4 regions of the Novosphingobium sp. BL-S-33 genome follow, and region 1 is predicted to be linked to each of the others. Evidence: riboswitches for the same ligand, from Rfam matches in the RefSeq annotation. Region 1 holds a riboswitch; each other region holds the start of a gene.

Evidence for each region. Region 1 has a riboswitch for cobalamin ahead of AC1VVM_RS20725 (cobalamin biosynthesis protein CobG). Riboswitches for the same ligand answer to the same signal wherever they lie in the genome.
Region 2: it holds a riboswitch for cobalamin, as region 1 does, so the genes downstream of both, AC1VVM_RS12100 (HoxN/HupN/NixA family nickel/cobalt transporter) here and AC1VVM_RS20725 (cobalamin biosynthesis protein CobG) in region 1, are expected to answer to the same signal.
Region 3: it holds a riboswitch for cobalamin, as region 1 does, so the genes downstream of both, AC1VVM_RS20000 (TonB-dependent receptor) here and AC1VVM_RS20725 (cobalamin biosynthesis protein CobG) in region 1, are expected to answer to the same signal.
Region 4: it holds a riboswitch for cobalamin, as region 1 does, so the genes downstream of both, AC1VVM_RS06350 (hypothetical protein) here and AC1VVM_RS20725 (cobalamin biosynthesis protein CobG) in region 1, are expected to answer to the same signal.

The regions. Positions count from the first base shown of each region.
Region 1 covers NZ_CM166475.1:931,553-934,826, forward strand. Annotated here, with positions in the region: gene AC1VVM_RS20720 (efflux transporter outer membrane subunit) at 1-1,012, shown strand, start outside; cobalamin riboswitch at 1,105-1,326, shown strand; gene AC1VVM_RS20725 (cobalamin biosynthesis protein CobG) at 1,505-2,656, shown strand; gene AC1VVM_RS20730 (precorrin-8X methylmutase) at 2,656-3,274, shown strand, end outside.
Region 2 covers NZ_CM166474.1:2,580,231-2,583,504, reverse strand. Annotated here, with positions in the region: gene AC1VVM_RS12110 (nuclear transport factor 2 family protein) at 1-45, opposite strand, end outside; gene AC1VVM_RS12105 (class I SAM-dependent methyltransferase) at 58-990, opposite strand; cobalamin riboswitch at 1,369-1,610, shown strand; gene AC1VVM_RS12100 (HoxN/HupN/NixA family nickel/cobalt transporter) at 1,785-2,864, shown strand; gene acs (acetate--CoA ligase) at 2,914-3,274, opposite strand, start outside.
Region 3 covers NZ_CM166475.1:730,827-734,100, reverse strand. Annotated here, with positions in the region: gene AC1VVM_RS20015 (transketolase) at 1-271, opposite strand, end outside; gene AC1VVM_RS20010 (Lrp/AsnC family transcriptional regulator) at 403-876, shown strand; gene AC1VVM_RS20005 (isocitrate lyase/PEP mutase family protein) at 982-1,731, shown strand; cobalamin riboswitch at 1,855-2,095, shown strand; gene AC1VVM_RS20000 (TonB-dependent receptor) at 2,272-3,274, shown strand, end outside.
Region 4 covers NZ_CM166474.1:1,341,119-1,344,392, reverse strand. Annotated here, with positions in the region: gene AC1VVM_RS06355 (TonB-dependent receptor plug domain-containing protein) at 1-1,375, opposite strand, end outside; cobalamin riboswitch at 1,494-1,700, opposite strand; cobalamin riboswitch at 1,760-1,968, shown strand; gene AC1VVM_RS06350 (hypothetical protein) at 2,165-2,749, shown strand; gene AC1VVM_RS06345 (cobyrinic acid a,c-diamide synthase CobB) at 2,746-3,274, shown strand, end outside.

The DNA.
Region 1 (3,274 bases):
GTGGGAAGCAGACATTTTCGGGCGTCTGGCAGACCAGCAGGCAGCGGCGCGCGCGGGGTGGCTGGCCAGCCAGGCAGCGCGGGATTCAATCCGCCTCTCGGTCGCGGCGACGGCGGCAAACGGCTATATCGCCTTGCTCGGCCTCGACGCGCAGCTTGCCATTGCCCAACAGACGCTGGACGCGCGGCGCCGGGAACTGCAACTGGCAGAGCGCCGGGTCGGCGCGGGCTATTCGCCGCGTCTGGACCTTGCGCAGGCACAGGCCGAGTATCAGGCCACCGCCCAACTGATCCCCTCCTTGCGCGAAGCCACGGCGCGGCAGGAAAATGCCTTGCGCCTGCTCGCAGGGAACGTGCCCGGCGGCGTCGCGCGCGCCACTTCGCTCGCCCTGCTGACAGAGCCGGTGATCCCGGAAGGCCTGCCGTCCCAGCTCTTGGCGCGCCGACCGGACGTGGCGCAGGCCGAGCTGCAACTGGCTGCCGCCGACAAGTCGCTCGCCGCTGCCCGCAAGCGTTTCCTGCCGCAGCTTCAACTCACCGGCTCCGGCGCCTTGGTATGGTCCTCGCTGCTGGTGGGTGATCCGATCGGAGTGTGGTCTCTGGGTGGCAGCATCCTTGCGCCGATCTTCGAAGGCGGACGGCTGCGCGCCGGGGCCGAAAGCGCCGCCGCCCAGCGGGACAATGCCGCGCTGGCCTACCGCAAGGCCGCGCTCACCGCCTTTCGCGAGGTGGAGGACGCGCTTGGCTCGGCCCGGGAAGCGGACGAACTCATGACCATCCTGGCCGCCCAGCGCACGGCAGACGCCGAAGGCCTGCGCCTTGCCACCAACCGCCGCCGCGAGGGCTATTCGCCCTATCTTGAACAGCTGGTTGCCCAGCGCGGCCTGCTCAACGTGGAACTCAACCTCGTGCAGGCGCGGACGGCGGCGTTGCAGGCACGGGTATCGCTCTATCTGGCGATGGGCGGCGGCTGGAGCCGCGATGCGGTCGCAGGGCTGGAAGCCTCGCCGTAGCGCGTGATCGCGTTCGCGACGACTATGGATCGGCTATTGGCTTGGCAGAGCCAATTCGATAGAGCGGCGGCAAGGTGACAGGCGTGCCTGTTGCCGGACATGATCGTGCCGGTGCCCCCGAAGGGGCTTAATCGGGAATGCGGTGCGGGGGTGTAGCCCCCAAATCCGCGGCTGTCCCTGCAACTGTAAGCGGATAGCGCGATGCACACGCCCTTTTAAGGGCAGCCACTGGACCGGCGCGTTGCCGGTCTGGGAAGGCGTGTATCAAGCTGTGACCCGCGAGCCAGGAGACCTGCCGGCGCACTGGTCGCTCTTGCCCTGACCCAGGGGATGGTCACGGCACGGTTCTTCTCCGTCTGGGCGACGAAGCTGTGTGGCTGGGGCTGCACGGTCGCGTGGTGGTGGGCGTAGTTCGCGCCTGCCCATCGCCGCGCGTCGGCCGGCCATGTCGGTATGCCCCGCCTTCGTTCGCCCGGCGCGCGGAGAGCGATTTTGGGTCCGCTGGAAGGGGATCGAAGCGGCGGCACGGTAAGGGGATGGTGCCCCGATGCCTGGCGCCCGATGATGGCGGGAGACGGGCTGCTGGTCCGCGTAAAGCCGCGTCTCGGCCGCCTGATGCCCGCTCAGGCCGTGGCTCTGGGCGAAGCGGCGCTCGCGCATGGGTCGGGTGCGCTTGACCTTACACGCCGCGCGAACCTGCAAATTCGCGGTGTGAGCGAGGCCGAATGGCCGCGCCTGCTCGACCGGTTGCTGGAGACCGGCCTCGTGGATGCGGACGCAACACGCGAAGCCCGGCGCAATATCCTCGTCTCGCCCGCATGGCGCCCCGGCGAGGATACCCATCGCATCGCTCGCGAACTGGACGAGCGCCTCGACGAATTGCCCGTACTACCGGGCAAGGCCGGTTTCGTCATCGACGCCGGACCTGTGCCGATGCTGTCCGCCGAACCCGGCGATTTCCGGATCGAGCGCGGGCGCGACGGCATGCTCCTGCTGCGCGCCGATGGACGCTCTACCGGCATAGGACTGGCGCCGGGCGGGGAAGTCACCGCACTGATCGATCTGGCGCGCTGGTTCATGGCAAGCGGCGGTGCAAGTGCGGGCCGCATGGCGCGCCATTCCGCACCCTTGCCGGACTGGGCGAAAGGAACCGCCGCCCCCCGGCTCGCCGCGCCCCTGCCCGTCCCCGGCCGTCACGCGATGGGCGCCGCCTATGGCCTGCCTTTCGGCCGCGTGAGCGCGCAAGCCTTCCTGCGATTGGCGCAGGACTCCGGCGTGGCGGGCATTCGCACGACGCCCTGGCGCATCCTTCTGGCTGAGGGGCCTGGGCCGATCGAGCACGACGGCCTGTCGATCGATCCCCTCCATTCGCTGCTGCGCGTCGATGCCTGCCCCGGCGCGCCCGACTGTACGCAAGCCAGTGTCGAAACCCGGATGCTCGCCGCTCGCCTCGCGCCGCATGTCTCCGGGCATTTGCATGTTTCGGGTTGTACCAAGGGCTGCGCCCATCCCGGTGCCGCCGACGTGGTCGTGACCGGGCGTGACGGTGCCTACGACCTTTCCTTCAGCGCGTGCGCCGGTTCTCCGCCCCTTCGCTCGGGTCTGAATGCCGCAGACCTCCTCGCCCATTTTGGAGTCGCTTGATGCCTTACGATTATGAAAAGGACGGCGCGGCGATCTACCGCCAGTCCTTTGCCACCATCCGCGCGGAAGCCGACCTTGCCCGCTTCTCCGCCGAGGAGGAGCCCGTTGCCGTCCGCATGATACACGCGGCGGGCATGGTCGAACTGGCAGCGCATATCCGCTTTTCCGCCGGCTTTGCAGTCGCCGCGCGCGCGGCTCTGGCTGCGGGAGCGCCCGTTCTCTGCGATGCACGGATGGTGTCCGAAGGCATTACCCGCGCGCGTCTACCGGCCTATAACGGGGTCATCTGCACTCTCGGCGATGCCGAAGTGCCGGACCTTGCGCACCGGATCGGCAACACCCGCTCGGCGGCCGCGCTGGAACTGTGGCGGCCGCATCTCGGCGGCGCGATCGTCGCCATCGGCAATGCGCCGACCGCGCTGTTTCACCTGCTCAACATGCTTGAGGACCCCGACTGCCCTCGCCCGGCGGCCATCATCGGTTGCCCGGTGGGCTTCGTCGGCGCGGCCGAGTCCAAGCATGCTTTGTGGCTGACCGCGCCGGTTCCCTGCTGCATCGTCGAGGGACGGCTTGGTGGGAGCGCCATTACCGTGGCGGCCGTCAACGCACTGGCGAGCC
Region 2 (3,274 bases), on a different replicon from region 1:
GCGGCAGCGCTCTTCCAGCGCCGCCAAGCGCGCTTCGACATCCATCCCTGACAGTCCTTATGGTTTGCGTCCGGTCTTTTGGTGCCCGGTTCGATGACAGCTTACGCAACAGGATGGATCTGAAAAGCCTTTACGCGCGATCGCCCATGGCCGGGTGTGGGAGGGGCACGCGGCCACCTGCTCTCCGCCGGAACCGCCCCGCGAAGATTCTTCGGCGGCATTCATTTCGGACGAGGCGGCGAGCCGGCGGTATTTGATGCGCCGGTAAAACCTTCGGCATTTCGCCACGAAATCGGGTGCGACCTCCTGCCCCTGCTCCAGGAGATAAGAACGAAGCCGTTGCAGGCGATTGGTCGAGGCGGTCTGAAAAACGAGCTGTCGATAGGCCTCAAGCGTATCGTCGCGGTCGATGATACTGTTCGCGTCGGCGATGACTTCACCGAAGTAGGTGTCCACCAGCTGTTGCCCGGCGCTGAGCTTTCCCGACTCGGTGAGCTTGTTGATCAGCAACCATGACAGACGCATCTTGCTGTCTATGCGGTAAGTCGCGCCCTGACGCTTCACCCGCACCTGATCGGCGATATCGTCGATTATCATGGAGCAACCGGGCGCAAGCCGCTGCTCAAGCGTTTCCAGATCGCGATCGATCCGCCCATCGGCGTCGAGCATCAGGACGGAAACGGTCTGGTCGTCCGGGAGAACCGAAAGCCCGCTTCGCAGATCGGATGGCGTAACCGTGACCAGATCCTGGACACCGTAGCGCGCCAGATTGGCCTCTATTCGCGCGATGCGTTTCCCTGGCGAGTTCAACGATCGCCTCGGGCCGCCTGTCATCGGATCGAACGTGAACACATGGCCAGATTTGCCCGAATTTCGCAAACCCAGCGCGAGTGCGACCGTGGCCGCCCCCATGGCCGTGCCGACTTCGACGATCTGACCGCCGCGTTGGGCGGTTTCGTAGATGCGCGCATAGACGGCCGGCGCCAGCATCCCGTCACAAGTTGCGATAAGTTCAGAAAAAAGCTCGTTTCTTGCACCCTCGAGCGTCGGAAGCCTCCCGAAATGCCTCTCCTATTCAAGTGTCGCTACTGTGAGTCAGAAATATATGATCCACCATCTCGAGGAGAATATTATTTCACATGAAATTCAGCCGGATTCACCATCGACTCTTAATGATTTCACTCGCAGTAATTGCCTATTGTAGAGTGCGGATCATTTTTACGCTCATAAAATCACCTTCCGATCGGGAAAAATCGCGACCCATTTGGTCCGGGCGCCGAAATGCGAAGGCGGTTCCGGCTCGTGAAGCGCTCTTGCCCTGATGCACCGCCGAGACTACCAAAGCGGCCGTCGAGACGCTTTCAGGGTCTCGGCACTGATCGCGCCGGTGTCCCGAAAGGGGCTTAAAAGGGAACGCGGTGAGGACCTTGCGTCTGAAACCGAGGCTGTCCCTGCAACTGTAAGCGGCGAGCGCGATGCACATCGCGGCAGGGCAAGGCGCCCTTGCCGCAGCCACTGGGCCGGACGCTAAGTCATGCGGGGCCTGGGAAGGCCGTGCATCGAGGCCTTGACCCGCAAGCCAGGAGACCTGCCGGCGTCTGGTCGCTCTTGCCCTGGCCCAGGGGATGGCCGTGGCACGGTAACTCCGTCTGAGCGACGCACGTGCGGCGAGGGCCGCACCGGCATGCGTGCCGGGCGCTGGACGGCGTCCGTCCGGCGCACAGGCCGGCCGTTCGCGCGGAGGCCCTCCCCGAAAGTCGCTGACGCCGACGGGGTATTCACGAATGCAAGTCAGTTCTGTTTCGCATCGAACAACGGCGGCCGAGGGGCCTTCCGGCAAACCGCGCCTGCGCCGTCGGGTCGCGGTGCTTTTTGCCGCGCTCGTGGGCGCGAACGTCGCCACCTGGCTCTGGGCGTTCGGCGCGTTCCACGGCAATCCCGTGATGCTCGGCACCGCCGTGCTCGCCTGGAGCCTTGGCATGCGCCACGCCGTGGACGCCGACCACATCGCCGCGATCGATAATGTCACCCGCAAGCTGATGCAGGACGGGCAGCGCCCGCTCACGGTCGGGCTGTGGTTCGCGATCGGGCACTCGGCCATCGTGCTGATCGCGGCGACCACGATCGCGGCGGCGGCCAGCACGCTGGACGATTTCGAGGCATTCGGTCAGTCCGGCGGGGTTATCGCCACGGTCGTTTCGGCCAGCTTCCTTTTCGCCATCGCCATCATGAATCTCGCGATCCTACGCGGCGTGTGGTCTCGCTTCCAGCAGGTTCGTGGCGGCGGCACTTATGCGGAGGAGGATCTGGACATCCTGCTCGCCGGGCGCGGCCTGATGGCGCGCATCCTGCGCCCGCTGTTCCGTCTGGTACGCAAGAGCTGGCACATGGCCCCGCTCGGCTTCCTGTTCGGCCTGGGCTTCGATACCGCGACCGAAGTGGCGATCCTCGGCCTTTCGGGCGCTCACGCGGCGGACGGCATTTCGCTCGGAACGGTGCTGGTGTTCCCGGTGCTCTTCGCCGTGGGCATGGCGCTGATCGACACTGCCGACGGGGTCATCATGCTCGGCGCCTACGAATGGGCTTTCGTGAAGCCGATCCGCAAGCTCTACTACAACATCACGATCACCTCGATCTCAGCCCTTGTGGCGCTGGTGATCGGGTCGATCCAGACGGCGGCGCTGCTGGTCGACAAGTTCGGGCTGAAAGGCGGCTTCTGGTCCGGCGTCAGCGCACTGTCCGAGCATTTCAACACGCTCGGCTTCCTTATTATCGGCCTGTTCGTGCTGTGCTGGGTGCTGAGCTACGCCGTTTACCGCTGGCGTGACTTCGACGCCATCGAGGTGGCCACCGACGCAGGCTGAACCCACGCGGAGGATGCACCGGGCTTTCCCGGGCATCCTCCGCGTCCGGTCATGCAGTTGCCGGCTGCGGCCGGTTGGCGATCAGGTTCTCGACCACCGAGGGATCGGCAAGCGTCGAGATATCGCCGAGGTTCGAGAAGTCGTTCTCGCCGATCTTGCGCAGGATGCGGCGCATGATCTTGCCCGAGCGGGTCTTGGGCAGGCCCGGCGCGAACTGGATGACGTCCGGCGTAGCGATCGGGCCGATCTCATGGCGAACCCACTTGATCAGTTCCTTGCGCAGCGCCTCGTCCGGCTCGACTTCGGCATTGCAGGTGACGAAGGCATAGATGCCCTGCCCCTTGATCTCGTGCGGCATGCCGACGACTGCCGCCTCGGCAACCGCCGGATGGGCCACCAGCGCCGATTCG
Region 3 (3,274 bases), 200 kb from region 1:
GCAGATAGTGAATCGCATGGAGCAGCGGTCCGGCGTGCGGCTTCACCGCAACCTTGTCTTGCGGGCGAAGTGCATGGAAATAGAGCGCAGCCATGATCGCCGTCATCGAGGCGCAGCTTGCCTGATGGCCGCCCACTTTCAGTCCATCGCGCTTCTCGCGAATGTGGTTGGCGTTATGGATAGTCCAGGCGGAAAGCCACAGCAGTCGCTTTTCCAGCGCCTCAATCGCGCTGACGATTTCGGCCCGATCATGTTCGACGATAGCCGCCATATTTCCGTCTCTCCCGTACTTATTGCGAAGGAGAATAGGCCGGATCGCTGAGGCAGGTCCTTGCAAAACCATGCGCGATGCGCTGCACGGGTGGCAGATAGTGCCAAATCTAGATAGCCGGAGAGAATTATATGCCAAATTCGTCGCTCGATCACTTCGACAGGCGTATTCTCGACGAAGTGCAGATCAATGGCCGCGTGACCAATCAGGACCTGTCGGATCGGATCGGGCTGTCCCCTTCGCCGTGCCTGCGGCGCCTGAAGCAGCTCGAAAGCGACAACGTGATTACCGGCTATGTTGCGCTGGTCGATCCGGAGGCTGTCGGCTTGTCGGTAACCGCCTTCGTCCGCGTGCGGCTCGATCAGCAGGACGATCACCATCTGGCATTGTTCGAAGACGCGGTGACAAGCTTTCCGGAAGTCATGGAATGTTATCTGATGACCGGGGAAGCGGACTATCAGCTTCGCGTTCTGGTGCCGTCGCTGAGCGCGTTCGAGGATTTCCTGCGCGCGCGGCTCACCCGGATCAAGGGCGTGGCGCAAGTGACGACCAGCTTCGCGCTGCGTCCCGTCGTATACCGGACCGCGCTGCCGACCACGGCGTGAGCCTGCCGGACAGGGGCGAGCGGTTCATCCTCCGCGAGGAACGGAATGTCTTTGCGCTGGCCCACAGGCCAATCGTGGATATTCTCCGCACCAAGGAGAACCACGATGCCGACCACTTCCGAGAAGCGAGCCGCGTTCCGCAAGCTGCATGAGAGCGGGTTCTTCATCATCCCCAACGCCTGGGACGGGGGGAGCGCGGTGCGTCTCGCCAAGCTGGGTTTCAAGGCGATTGCCTCCACCAGCGCGGGCGCCGCGTGGGCTGCCGGCAGGGACGATGGCCAGCTCAGCCGTGACGAAGTGCTGGACCATCTCGGCATGCTGGTCGCCGCGACCGACCTGCCGGTCAATGCCGACTTCGAGAACGGTTTTGCCGACTATCCGGACGAGGTGGCCGCGAACGTCGCGCTGGCGGTGGATACCGGCGTTGCGGGCCTATCCATTGAGGATTGGTCGGGCCATAGCATGTACGACCTTGGCCTTGCGGTAGAGCGCATTGCCGCCGCGCGGGCGGCAATCGATGCGATCGATCCGGCTGTCATGTTGATCGGCCGCAACGAGAATTTCCGGGTGCCGGGCATGACTGCGAAGGAGAGTATCGCCCGAGCGGTCGCCTATGCCGAAGCCGGCGCGGATTGCCTGTTCGTGCCGTTCATCCTCGATCTGGGCGCCGTTGCCGAACTGGTGTCGGCCGTTGCGCCCAAGCCGGTCAATGTCGTCATCCACGACTACGATGCGAGTATTCGCGCTTTCGCGGATCTGGGCGTGCGGCGGTGCAGCGTCGGGGGGAGCCTTGCCAAGCGCACCTGGACGGCATTCGACGAAGCCGCCGCAGCGCTCAGACGGTGCGAGCCGTAAGCGCCCCGAACACATCTCCTCAGCCCGAAAACATCGCCGGAACAATCCGAAACGCGCTTCCTGCCCTTGCGTCCGCCTGCGGGGCAAGTTAGCAGGCGCCGTCTTTCCGCGTCCTGTGGACCGGAAGGGCAAGATCGCGCCGGTGCCTTGAAAGAGGCTTAATAGGGAACGCGGTGAGGGGGCTCGCCCCTGAATCCGAGGCTGTCCCTGCAACTGTAAGCGGCGAGCGCGATGCACATCGCGGCAGGGCAAGGACGCCTGCCGCAGCCACTGGGCCGGACGCTAAGTCATGCGGGGCCTGGGAAGGCCGTGCATCGTGCCGTGACCCGTGAGCCAGGAGACCTGCCGGCGTCTGGTCGCTCTCGCTTTGGCCCAGGGGATGGCCGGGGCCCGGTGATTTTTCCGTCTGAGCGACGAACGAGCGGTGGAGACCGCATCGGTTCGCGTAACGGTCGCCTCGGGCGTCCGGCCGTCCACGCGCGCCGACCGTCGCAGGCGGCAGGTCTCTGCCGGTAGTCGCAAGACGCCGGGGAAATATTGATGACTTTCCGTATAACTGCATTTTGCGCATGCGTGGCCCTGTGCGCGATTGCTTCCACTCCTGCCCTTGCGGAGGACGCGCCTTCCGCGTCGGACGCTGGAACCGCCGAAGAAATCGTGGTCTTCGGCCGCGGCGAGGCGAAGATCGGTGAGGCCCATGCCGCCAGTGAGGGCAGCGTGGCAGGCTCGGACTTGCTGGTCCGCCCCCTGCTTCGCGTCGCCGAATTGCTGGAAGCCGTGCCGGGCATGGTCGCCGCCCAGCATTCGGGCAGCGGCAAGGCAAACCAGTACTTTTTGCGGGGCTTCAACCTCGATCACGGGACCGATTTCACGACCTATATCGACGGCGTGCAGATGAACTTGCGCACGCACGGCCACGGGCAGGGCTATCTCGACCTCAACGGCCTGATCCCCGAGATCGTCGCCCGGGAGGATTTCCGTAAAGGGCCCTATCGCGCGGATGGCGGCGATTTTGCGCTGGCGGGCGCGGCCTACATGACCACTATCGATGGGTTCGACCGGCCTTGGGTCTCGGTGGAAGGCGGTTCCTACAATGCGGGGCGTCTCGCAGCGGGCGGCACGATCAAGGATCTGGGCAGCGGCGATCTCACCCTTGTCGGGCAAGCCAAGCGCTATGACGGGCCCTGGGAAGAGGCCGAGCATCTGCGCCATTACGCGGTTTTCGCGAAGTACGCGGTGCCGCTTGGCGAGGGAAAGCTGGAAGCCTCGCTCCACGCCTATCACGCCACCTGGCGGCCGACCGAACAGATCCCCGAGCGCATCATCGGCTCGGACATCTGCCCCGATGTGTTTTGCTCGCCCGATCCTTCCGCGCGCGGGCGGACCACGCGTTTCGTCGGCAATGTCGGCGTGACGCAGGCCAGTTGGAGCGCAAACCTCTACGCCCAGTACTACGACTGGAACATGTACTCGAACCCCACCTACAGTGACCCGGACGGCACCAGCGCGCAGATCGAGCAGTACGACAAGCGCTGGGTCACCG
Region 4 (3,274 bases), on a different replicon from region 1:
GGAACAGGTCGCCAAGCCCCTGCTCGGCGCCCACCTGCCAGCCCTTGGCCTTTTCAGGCTGGAGGTTGGCCGCGCCGTAGTCGCTGAACAGCTGGTAGAGCGACGGAGCCTTGTAGCCCTGATCGTAGCTGGCGCGGATCACGGTCTTGCCCGCGTTCGGCGTATAGGCCGCACCGGCGCTGAACACCGTGTTGCCACCGAAGCGCGACTGATGGTCGTAACGCGCGCCGCCGCTCACGGTGAGCCCGGTCACAGGGCTGACGCGCAGTTCGCCGTAGACGCTGTTGGTATCCGCCTTGCTGGGCGTCAACACGTAAGGATCCGTGCTGTCCGTGGGCGAGGCGGTGGTCATCCGCTGCTCCTCGCGCTCGGCGCCGAAGACGGCCTGCACCGCGTCCGAGAAGCTGTAGGTGCCCTGATACTCGTAGCGACGCACGCGGCCATGCGCATCGAACGTGAGCTGCCGAATGGTCTGCGCGGGATCGAAGTTCTGGCGGTCGGTCTCGGTCTGGGTCACGGCCACGCGGTTGACCAGCTTGCCATCGAGCAGCGCGAAGTTGAGCCCGGCGTAGCCCGCCCACTCCTTGTTCACGCCATAGGCGAGCGAGTCCCCTCCAAAGCCGTCGAAGTCGTTATGCGAATCCGACCAATAGCCCTTGAGATCGATCGAAACGCCCGGCGCGACGCGATATGTGAACGACCCGTTGGCCGCAGACCGGCGATAGCCATCGGGCTCGGTGCCCTGATCGCTGGCCGAGATGCCGTCGGTGGTGAAGCGCGAGGCGGAGACACGCCAATCGATCGAATCCGACGTGCCGCCCACGCCGGCACGCGCCGAGACGGTATCGTGCGTGCCCGCTTCCACCGCGAAGCTGCCTTCCAGCGGCTTGGTCGGGGCACGGGTGGTGACATTGATGACGCCGCCGATGGCATCGCTACCCCAGAGGATCGACTGCGGACCGCGCAGGATCTCGATGTGATCGATATCGTCGGTGAAGAGGTTGGAGAAGGCATAGCCGCCCGCCGTCGAAGACGGATCGGCGAGGCGCATGCCGTCGATCACCATCACGCTCTGACCGGCATCGGCGCCGCGAATGCGTAGGCTGGTGGTCGTGCCGTAGCCGCCGTTGCGCGAAAGGCTGATGCCCGGCGTGCGCAGCAGCATGTCGGTGAGGGCGATCGGCTGCGCGGAAACGATGTGTGCGTCGTCGAGGACGGTCACCGTCTGGGCGACGCGATCGGCCGCCAGCGGGGTGCGCAGCGCGGTAACGACGATGCTGTCGCCACTATCTGCTTCGTCGGCGAAAGCCATCGTCGGGCAGGCCGCCGCGAGGGCCGCGAGCGAAACCGTGGTGGCGAAAATCCGGAACGTCATGGGTTTTCCTTCAAACAAGCATCGAAGACCCCCGCCGAAGCGCGAGCACCGGCAAGGCAATGGCTGTCGTTGCGCGAGGAAAAAGCCCCCTCGTTCACCCGGCACACCCTGTCCGGACGAAGAACGACTGCGTCAGGCAGGTCTCCTGGCTTGCGGGTCAATGCCGTCTCGGCCGCCTTCTCAGAATCCTGCCAAGTCAATGGCTTCGGCTCCAATGGCGAAATGGCCGCACGGCTCGCCGCTCACAGTTGCAGGGGCAGCCCGGGTCTTGAACCCGTGTTCCCTTTTGATCCTCTTACGAGGAACCTGTCGCGGCGCGGCAACTATCGTGCGGGCGCCCCGCTGGCAAGTGCCCGAAGCTTGCGCGCGCCCGCGAAGTGCCATAGGTCCGCCCCTGCAAAGGGTGCCCGAGAGGGCTTAATCGGGAAGTCCGGACCTGCGGGGAAACTCGCGGGACAGGCCGGCACTGCTCCCGCAACTGTAACCGGGGATGCGCCCCGCCACGCGCCATTGGGACCGGACGGTTCCGAGAAGGCGGCGGAAGGCGCGACGATCCGGGAAGTCAGGAAACCGGCCCCTTGCCGTCGTTCCTCTGCGCGGGCGGGATGCACCGGGCGGACGAGGGCATGGTTCCCGTAGCGGGAAGCAGCCCTGGCGAGACGACAGTCGAAGTCGTGTCGAAAGGAGCCTGCCAGAGTGACACCGATCCGCTGATCCTCTCGCCGGGGCGATATCGCCCGGGGCCTTTCCTGCACGCCTTTCCCCAACCGCCTTGGGAGATCCCAGACCATGAACCGTTCCGCCAATCCGCCATCCGCCCGCGTCAGCCTCTTCGTGTTTGCCGCGCTCGCCGCCGTCATGCTGGTGACGCGCACCAATTCGCTGAGTCAGGTCGTCCACTTGCCAGACACCGACCTTGCGAGCTTCTTCGTGCTCGGCTTCTTCGTCCGCCGTGTCATCGGTTTCGCCGCGCTGTTCGCGCTCGGCTATGCGATCGATGTCGTGGTGATCTCGGTGCTGGGCGGTTCCGGATTCTGCTTTACCCCGGCCTACGCGATGCTGGTCCCGGCCTATGGCGTGATGTGGCTCGCCGGGCGCGTGGCGGCGGCGAAGCTCGGTGACCGCCTTGCCGCCCTGCCTGCCATGGCCGTGCTGCTGATCGCCGCCACTTTCACCTCGCACTTGCTGTCGAGTGGCGGGTTCTACTTCCTTGGCGGCCGTTTCCCCGATCCGACGCTGGCCGGGTTCCTGCCGCGTATCGGGCGCTATTTCCCGACAACGCTCCTCTCCACGCTGCTGTGGTCGGGCATCGCCGCCGCGCTCTGGGCGCTGGCTGTGACGGTGCGTCCGGCTCTGCACGAGGGCCGCAAGTGACCGCCTGCCCTGCCCTGCTGGTCGCCGCGCCCGCCTCGGGGCAGGGCAAGACGCTCGTCACCGCCGCGCTCGCCCGCCGCCACGCCCGCGAGGGGCGGCGCGTGCGCGTGTTCAAGTGCGGGCCCGACTTCCTCGATCCCATGATCCTCGAAGCAGCGAGCGGTGCCCCGGTGCATCAGCTCGACCTCTTCATGGTGGGCGAGGCCGAGTGCCGCGCCCTGCTGTATGACGCCGCTTGCGAGGCGGACCTGATCCTTGTCGAAGGGGTGATGGGCCTGCACGATGGCGATCCCTCCGCCGCCGATCTCGCGCGGCGCTTCGGCCTGCCGGTGCTCGCGGTGATCGACGGATCATCCATGGCGCAGACTTTCGGCGCGCTCGTCCATGGCCTCGCGACCTATCGCGCGGGCGTGAACCTTACCGCCGTGCTCGCCAACCGCGTGGGCAGCGCAAGGCATTCGGACCTGTTGGAGCAAAGCGTACCCAGTGACATCCGCTGGCTGGGCGCACTGGGCCGAGACGCCG